2 regions of the Cellulosimicrobium sp. PMB13 genome follow, and region 2 is predicted to be linked to the other one. Evidence: riboswitches for the same ligand, from Rfam matches in the RefSeq annotation. Region 2 holds a riboswitch; the other holds the start of a gene.
What was found. A riboswitch is a leader RNA that binds a small molecule or an ion and turns the genes downstream of it on or off. The one in region 2 is predicted to bind S-adenosylmethionine.
Positions count from the first base shown of each region.

Region 1 (3,401 bases), 870 kb from region 2:
TTCATCGTGGCATCACACTAGCGTTGAATCGCAGATGATGCAGCAGCGAACTCGGGAGGAATACGTCAGAAGCGATTCACAAACCGCAAGCGACGACCCGTCCACCTGCTCGGCACGAGCGGTTCAGGCCTTGAGAGCTTGAGTCACGTCCTCGATCACGTCGAGCGGGTCCTCGAGCCCGACCGACAGCCGGACCGTCGTCTCGGCGATCCCGACCGCCGCGCGGCCCTCGGGCCCCAGCTTGCGGTGCGTCGTCGTCGCCGGGTGCGTGACCATGGACTTCGCGTCGCCCAGGTTGTTGGAGATGTCCACGACCTGCAGCGCGTCGAGGAACGTGAACGCGCGCTTCTTCGCGGTCTCCGGGTCGGTCCCCTCGGGCACCGCGAGGTCGAACGTCACGACCGTCCCGCCACCCGTCTGCTGCGAGCGCGCGAGGTCGACCTGCGGGTGGGACTCGAGGAACGGGTAGCGCACGCGCGCGATCCCCGGCAGCTCCTCGAGCACGCGCGCGATCCGCTCGGCCCCGGCGTTCTGCGCCGCGACGCGGACCGGCATCGTCTCCAGACCCTTGAGCAGGACCCACGCGTTGAACGCCGAGAGGGTCGGGCCGGTGTTGCGGATGAACGTCTGGACCGGCCCGCCGATGTACTCCTCGGTCCCGAGGATCGCGCCCCCGAGCACGCGCCCCTGGCCGTCGATGTGCTTCGTCGCGGAGTACACGACGACGTCCGCGCCGAGCTCGAGCGGCTTCTGCATGAGCGGCGTCGCGAACACGTTGTCGAGCACGACGACGGCCCCGGCCGCGTGGGCGAGCTCGCTCACGCGGCGCGCGTCGACGATGTCCTGCATGGGGTTCGACGGCGTCTCGAAGAACACGACGTCCGCCGGCGTCGAGAGCGCCTCCTCCCAGTGGGACAGCACGTGACCGTCGACGTAGTCCGTCCGCACGCCCCACTTGGCGAAGATCTCGTCGAAGATCACGACGCTGGACCCGAACAGCGCGCGCGCCGCGACGATCCGCGACCCGGACCGCACGAGCGCCGCGAGCGACGTGAAGACGGCCGACATGCCGGAGGCCGTCGCGTAGCACGCCTCGGCGCCCTCGATGAGGCGCAGCCGCTCCTCGAACGTGTGCACGGTCGGGTTCCCGTAGCGGGAGTACACGAACCGGTCGAGCTCGCCCTTGAAAGCGGCCTCGGCGTCGGACGCGCGGTCGTACGTGTAGCCCTGCGTGAGGAACAACGCCTCGGACGTCTCCTGGAACTCCGTGCGCGCGTTGCCGCCGCGCACGGCGAGCGTCGCGGGACGGGCGCTCGCGGGCAGCGGCTTGCGGCCGGAGCCGCCCGCGACGTGCCCGACGCCGTCTCCCGCGCTCATCGCGCGGTCTCGCCCTCGGCGGGTGCGTACGCGGTGACGGGCAGGCCGCGCACCTTCCAGCCCTCGGCGTCGCGCGCGCCGCTGAACCCCGGCGCACCCTCGAAGCCCTCGAGCACGTTGTACGACGGCCCGAGACCGGCCGCGGTCGCCGCGCGCGCCGCGCCGATCGAGCGCTGGCCGGAGCGGCACAGGAACACGACGGGACGCTCGTCGCCCGGGGCGAGACCCGCCTGGGCGAGCCGGTCCACGAACGCGGGGTTGGGCCCGAACGGTGTCACCCACTCGTCGAAGACGACCTCGCGGCCGAGCTGCGCGACGTCGGGCACGCCGACGGTGCGCCACTCGCCCTCGGTGCGGACGTCCACGAGGACGGCCCGCTCGTCGGCGGCGAGCAGGTCCCACGCCTCCTGCGGCGTGATGTCGCCGGCGTAGCCGTCGGCGGGGCGGGGGGTCAGGTCGCTCATGGGGTCTCCTCCATCGATCGTGGCAGTAGCACCCTCGCCCGTGCCCTCTCGGGCCAGGGGGTTGCTGCGGCGTCGACGTGCCACGTCACTCGGCCGCTCCGGATGGTTGCTCGGATCGTACGTCACGGTGACCGGCTCGCGGAACGCCCGTCTCGCGTCGTGGAGCGTTGTGCGTCCCGGGATGCGAGACCCCCTGCCCACCGGTTGACACGGTCGCGAGCCCTCCCACATCCTGGGTGACAGGTCATGAGTGCCAGCGTGAAACCCCGGTTTGCTGGCCGGCAACCCTCCTCTCGCGGCGGGGTGCCCCGGGTGACGACCAGGCCGCACGCCGACCGGCGCGCGGCAAGCGCGGGGAGCACCTCCCCGACACGACCTCGGAGGACCGTGCCATGACTGCTCTCGCCGAACTCTCGTGTCCGACGGCGGACTCTGCCTTCTCGGCCGGCGACGTCGCCGCGCTGCCGGCCGTGCTCCCCGTCGTGGGCAGCGACACGCTCGTCCCGCTCGTCGACGGCCGCAGCGTCCCGTACGCGAACCTCGACGTGGCGGCGTCCGCGCCGGCGCTTCGCTCCGTCGCGGACCGTGTGACCGAGGTCCTGCCGCTGTACGCGAGCGTGCACCGCGGTGCGGGCTACCTCTCCCAGGTGTCGACGGCGCTCTACGAGGCCGCGCGCCGCACGGTCGGGTCGTTCGTCGGTGCACGCGAGGACGACGTCACGGTCGTCACGCGTAACACGACCGACTCGCTCAACCTCCTCGCGGGCTGCGTCCCGGCGAACCCCGACGGGACACCCGGCCGCGTGCTCGTCCTCGACGTCGAGCACCACGCGAACCTCCTGCCGTGGCAGCGGAGCGGCGGAGCGACGGTCCTGGCGGGCGGCGTGAGCGTCGCGGAGACGCTGTCCGGCCTGCGCGCGGAGCTCGCGCGCTTCGACTACGCGCTCCTCGCCGTCACCGGCGCGTCCAACGTCACGGGCGAGTCGTTGCCGGTCGCGGACGTGGTGCGGATCGCGCACGACGCCGGGGCGCGGGTCGTGCTCGACGGCGCCCAGCTCGTCCCGCACCGCGGGTTCTCGCTCGCCGAGACCGGCGTCGACTACGTCGCCTTCTCGGGCCACAAGACCTACGCGCCGTTCGGCGCGGGCGCGCTCGTGGGGCGTCGCGACTGGCTCGACGCGGGCACGCCCTACCTCGCGGGCGGCGGCGCCGTGCGCCAGGTGCGCGTCGACGGCACCGACTGGCAGCCGGCGCCCGCGCGCCACGAGGCCGGGTCGCCGAACGTCGTGGGCGCCGTCGCGCTCGCCGCCGCGTGCGACGCGCTCGCGGGCCTCGACCCGGCAGCCCTGCACGCGCACGAGGCGACGCTGCGCGCGGCGCTCGTCGCGGGGCTGTCCGCGCTCGACGGGGTGCAGGTGGTGAGCGTGTGGCCCGACGCGGTCGACCCGGTGGGCGTCGTGACGTTCTCCGTGACCGGCCACGACCCGGGCCTCGTCGCCGCGTACCTGTCGGCGGAGCACGGCATCGGCGTCCGCGACGGCCGCTTCTGCGCGCACCCGC
Region 1 is NZ_CP145910.1:1,481,656-1,485,056, forward strand. It holds gene V5D56_RS06885 (O-succinylhomoserine sulfhydrylase) at 124-1,377, opposite strand; gene V5D56_RS06890 (rhodanese-like domain-containing protein) at 1,374-1,841, opposite strand; SAM riboswitch class I at 1,849-1,950, opposite strand; SAM riboswitch class IV at 2,084-2,199, shown strand; gene V5D56_RS06895 (aminotransferase class V-fold PLP-dependent enzyme) at 2,234-3,401, shown strand, end outside.
Region 1: another riboswitch for S-adenosylmethionine. It lies ahead of V5D56_RS06890 (rhodanese-like domain-containing protein); the one in region 2 lies ahead of V5D56_RS02960 (methylenetetrahydrofolate reductase).

Region 2 (3,401 bases):
TCGCCCTGCTCGTCACGACGACCGGCGCGCTCGACGACGTCGTGGTCGCCGGCGTCCCGCTCCCCTGGCTCGTCCACGCCTACGGGTTCTATCCCGTGATCGTCGCGTTCGCCGTGGTCTTCGCGCTCGCCGCGGCCCGCAACGAGCGCCGGTTCCGAGCGCTCGCCGGGTCGGACGACGCGACCACCGACCAGCCCGCGGAGGACGCGTGAGCACCGCCCTGCCGCTCGTCGCCGTCGGGCTGCTCCTGCTCGCGACGGTCCTCATCGGCGTCTACGGCCTGCGGATCTCGCGCACGACGAGCGACTTCTTCGTCGCGTCGCGCACCGTGCGGCCCGTGTGGAACGCGTCGGCGATCAGCGGCGAGTACCTGTCGGCCGGGACGTTCCTCGGGCTGTCCGGCCTCGCGCTGCTCGCGGGCTCCGAGGCGTTCTGGTTCCCCGTCGGGTACGCCGCGGGCTACCTGCTCGTCCTGCTCTTCGTCGCCGGACCGCTGCGCCGCAGCGGCGCCTACACGATCCCCGACTTCGTCCAGGCGCGCCTCGACTCGGTGACCGCGCGCCGCGTGACGAGCGTCCTCGTGCTCGTCATCGGGTGGCTGTACGTCGTGCCCCAGCTCCACGGCGCGGCGCTCGTCATCGCGGCCGTCGCGCCCGTCCCGCCCTGGGTCGGGTCCGTGGGCGTGGCCGCGGTCGTGTGCGTCGTCGTCGCGGCGGGCGGCATGCGGTCCATCACCTACGTCCAGGCGTTCCAGTACTGGGTCAAGCTCACGGCTCTCACCGTGCCCGTGGTGGTCCTGCTCCTCGCGCTCGGCGCCGACGGCGGCCCGCTCGCCGACTCGCCCGCGCACGACCCCGCCGTCGTGTTCCCCCACGCGCAGGGCCCCGCCGGGTCGGACCTGTACGCGACGACGTCGCTCCTCCTCGCCCTCCTGCTGGGCACGATCGGCCTCCCGCACGTGCTCGTGCGCTTCTACACGAGCCCCGACGGCGGGTCCGCGCGGCGCACGACCGTCGTCGTCATCGTCATGATCAGCGTGTTCTACATGGTGTCGAGCACCCTGGGACTCGTCGCCCGGGTCGTCGCACCGGACCTCGCCGAGCCCGGGCTCGCCGACACCGTCGTGCTCACGCTCCCGACGCGCGTCGTGCCCGGCGTCGGCGGCGAGCTGCTCGGGGCGCTCGTCGTCGCGGGCGCGTTCGCGGCGTTCCTCGGCACGTCGTCGGGCCTCGTCGTGGCGCTCGCGGGCGTGGTCAGCCAGGACCTGTTCGGCGGCACGGTCCGCTCGTTCCGGTGGTCGGCCGTCGCGTGCACCCTCGTGCCGCTCGCGGTCGCGCTCGTCACCATCCCGCAGGGTCTCGTGACGAGCGTGGGCACGGTGTTCGTGTTCGCCGCGTCCGCGCTGTCGCCCGTCATCCTGCTCGGCGTGTGGTGGCGAGGCCTCACGGCCCGCGGTGCGGTCGCGGGGATGGTCGTGGGTGCGGTGCTGTGCGCGACGGCGCTGCTCGCGTCCTCCGCGCTCGTCACCGGGTACGGAGTGGCGCCGTCGGGCGGGGACGGCGCGGTGCCGGGGTGGGTGCGCGCCCTCCTCGCCCAGCCGGCGGCGTGGACGATCCCGCTCGCGACCGCGACCGTCGTCGTCGTGTCGCTGCTCGACCGCCGCGGCCCCCCGCTGCGGGCCGACCGGATCCTGCGTCGTCTGCACGTCCCGGAACGCCCTCGGCGGTGAGCCGCGCAGCGACCGCCGTCGGACCGTTCGTCCCCGACACGCGTGTCTCACCTGACGAGCGCTCTCGACCGCATGCCGGATAGCGCTTAGGATCGGGTGAACCATCCAGAGCGGTCGAGAGTCCTGGCTCGACGACACCGCAGCAACCCGCCGACGGAAGCCTCCCGAGGACAAAGGTGCTAACGCCAGGGTCGATGGAGTGACTATGGTCAACGAGGCATCCTTCGCGCACCGTCCGGGCCCGCCGTGCCCGACGGCGAGCGCTCCCGTCCGCACGTCGGCCTACCCGGCCGCGCAGCACCCGGGCGAGGTCGCGCCGTGAGCGTCGCGGACGCCGTCCGCCGCGCCCACGCCGAGACGGCCCGGCCCACGATCTCGTTCGAGCTCATGCCGCCGCGGCGCCCGGACGCCGCACCGAAGTTCTGGGAGACCGCGCGCCGGCTCGTCGCGACGCAGCCCGACTTCCTGTCCGTGACCTACGGCGCGGCGGGCACCGACCGCCAGACGTCGCTCGACGTCATCGGCCGGCTCCTGCACGGCACGCCCGTGCACGCGATCGCGCACCTCACGTGCGTGGGCGCGTCCCGCGAGCACGTGCAGGACGTCATCACCGACTTCCTTGACGCGGGTGTGCGGAGCTTCCTCGCGCTGCGGGGCGACCCGCCCAAGGACCAGCCCGACTGGCGTCCCGCCCCGGACGGGGTGGGTTCGAGCATCGAGCTCGTCGCGCTCCTGCGCGAGGTCGAGGCGTCGCGCTGCGCGGCGAACCCGTCGCTCGCCCTGCGCGGGGCGGCCCGCCCGTTGACGATCGCCGTCGCGACGTTCGTCGACGGGAACCGCGACGCCGGCACCACGCGCTCGCAGGAGGTGCACCGGCTCCTGCAGAAGCAGGAGGCCGGTGCGAGCTTCGCGATCACGCAGCTGTTCTACGACGCGTCGTCGTACACCGACTTCGTCGCCGAGGCCCGTGCGGCCGGCGTGACGATCCCCATCCTCGCCGGGCTGCTGCCCACGACGGAGCCGCGCCGGCTCCGCCGCGTCGAGGAGCTCACGGGCGTCCCCGCTCCCCAGCACCTGCTGGACGCGCTCGACGCCCTGCCCGACCCGGAGGCGCAGCACGCCTACGGGATCGCGTACTCGGTCGACCTCGCGCAGCGCGTCCTCGACGCCGGTGCGCCGGGCCTGCACGTGTACACGTTCAACAAGCACCACGCCGCACTTGACCTGCTCGAGGGTGTCCACCTCGGCGGTGGGGCGCGCGGGACCGACGGCGGCGACTCGAGCGCCGGCGTCGACCTCCCGGGCGGCCCGGACCTGGCCAGCGGGCCGTGGGTCACCGGCACCTCCCTGCCCACGACGAGCGCCGCCACGCACGGCTAGCCCGTCTGACCGGTCCTCCCGGACCAGCTAGAGGTATCGACATGGACACTTCCCTACCCTCCCCTACCCACTTCCCGGCCGGCACGGTGCTCGGCTACCCGCGCATCGGACGCCGGCGCGAGCTCAAGAAGGCCGTCGAGGCGTTCTGGGCCGGGCGCACGAGCGCGGACGAGCTCGAGACGACGGCGCGCGAGCTGCGGCTCGCGACCGTGCGGCGGCTCGTCGAGCTCGGCCTCGGCGCCGACGACGCGTCCGTCCCCGGCTCGTTCTCCTTCTACGACCAGGTGCTCGA
Region 2 is NZ_CP145910.1:609,486-612,886, forward strand. It holds gene V5D56_RS02950 (hypothetical protein) at 1-212, shown strand, start outside; gene V5D56_RS02955 (cation acetate symporter) at 209-1,729, shown strand; SAM riboswitch class I at 1,828-1,930, shown strand; gene V5D56_RS02960 (methylenetetrahydrofolate reductase) at 2,048-3,109, shown strand; gene metE (5-methyltetrahydropteroyltriglutamate--homocysteine S-methyltransferase) at 3,151-3,401, shown strand, end outside.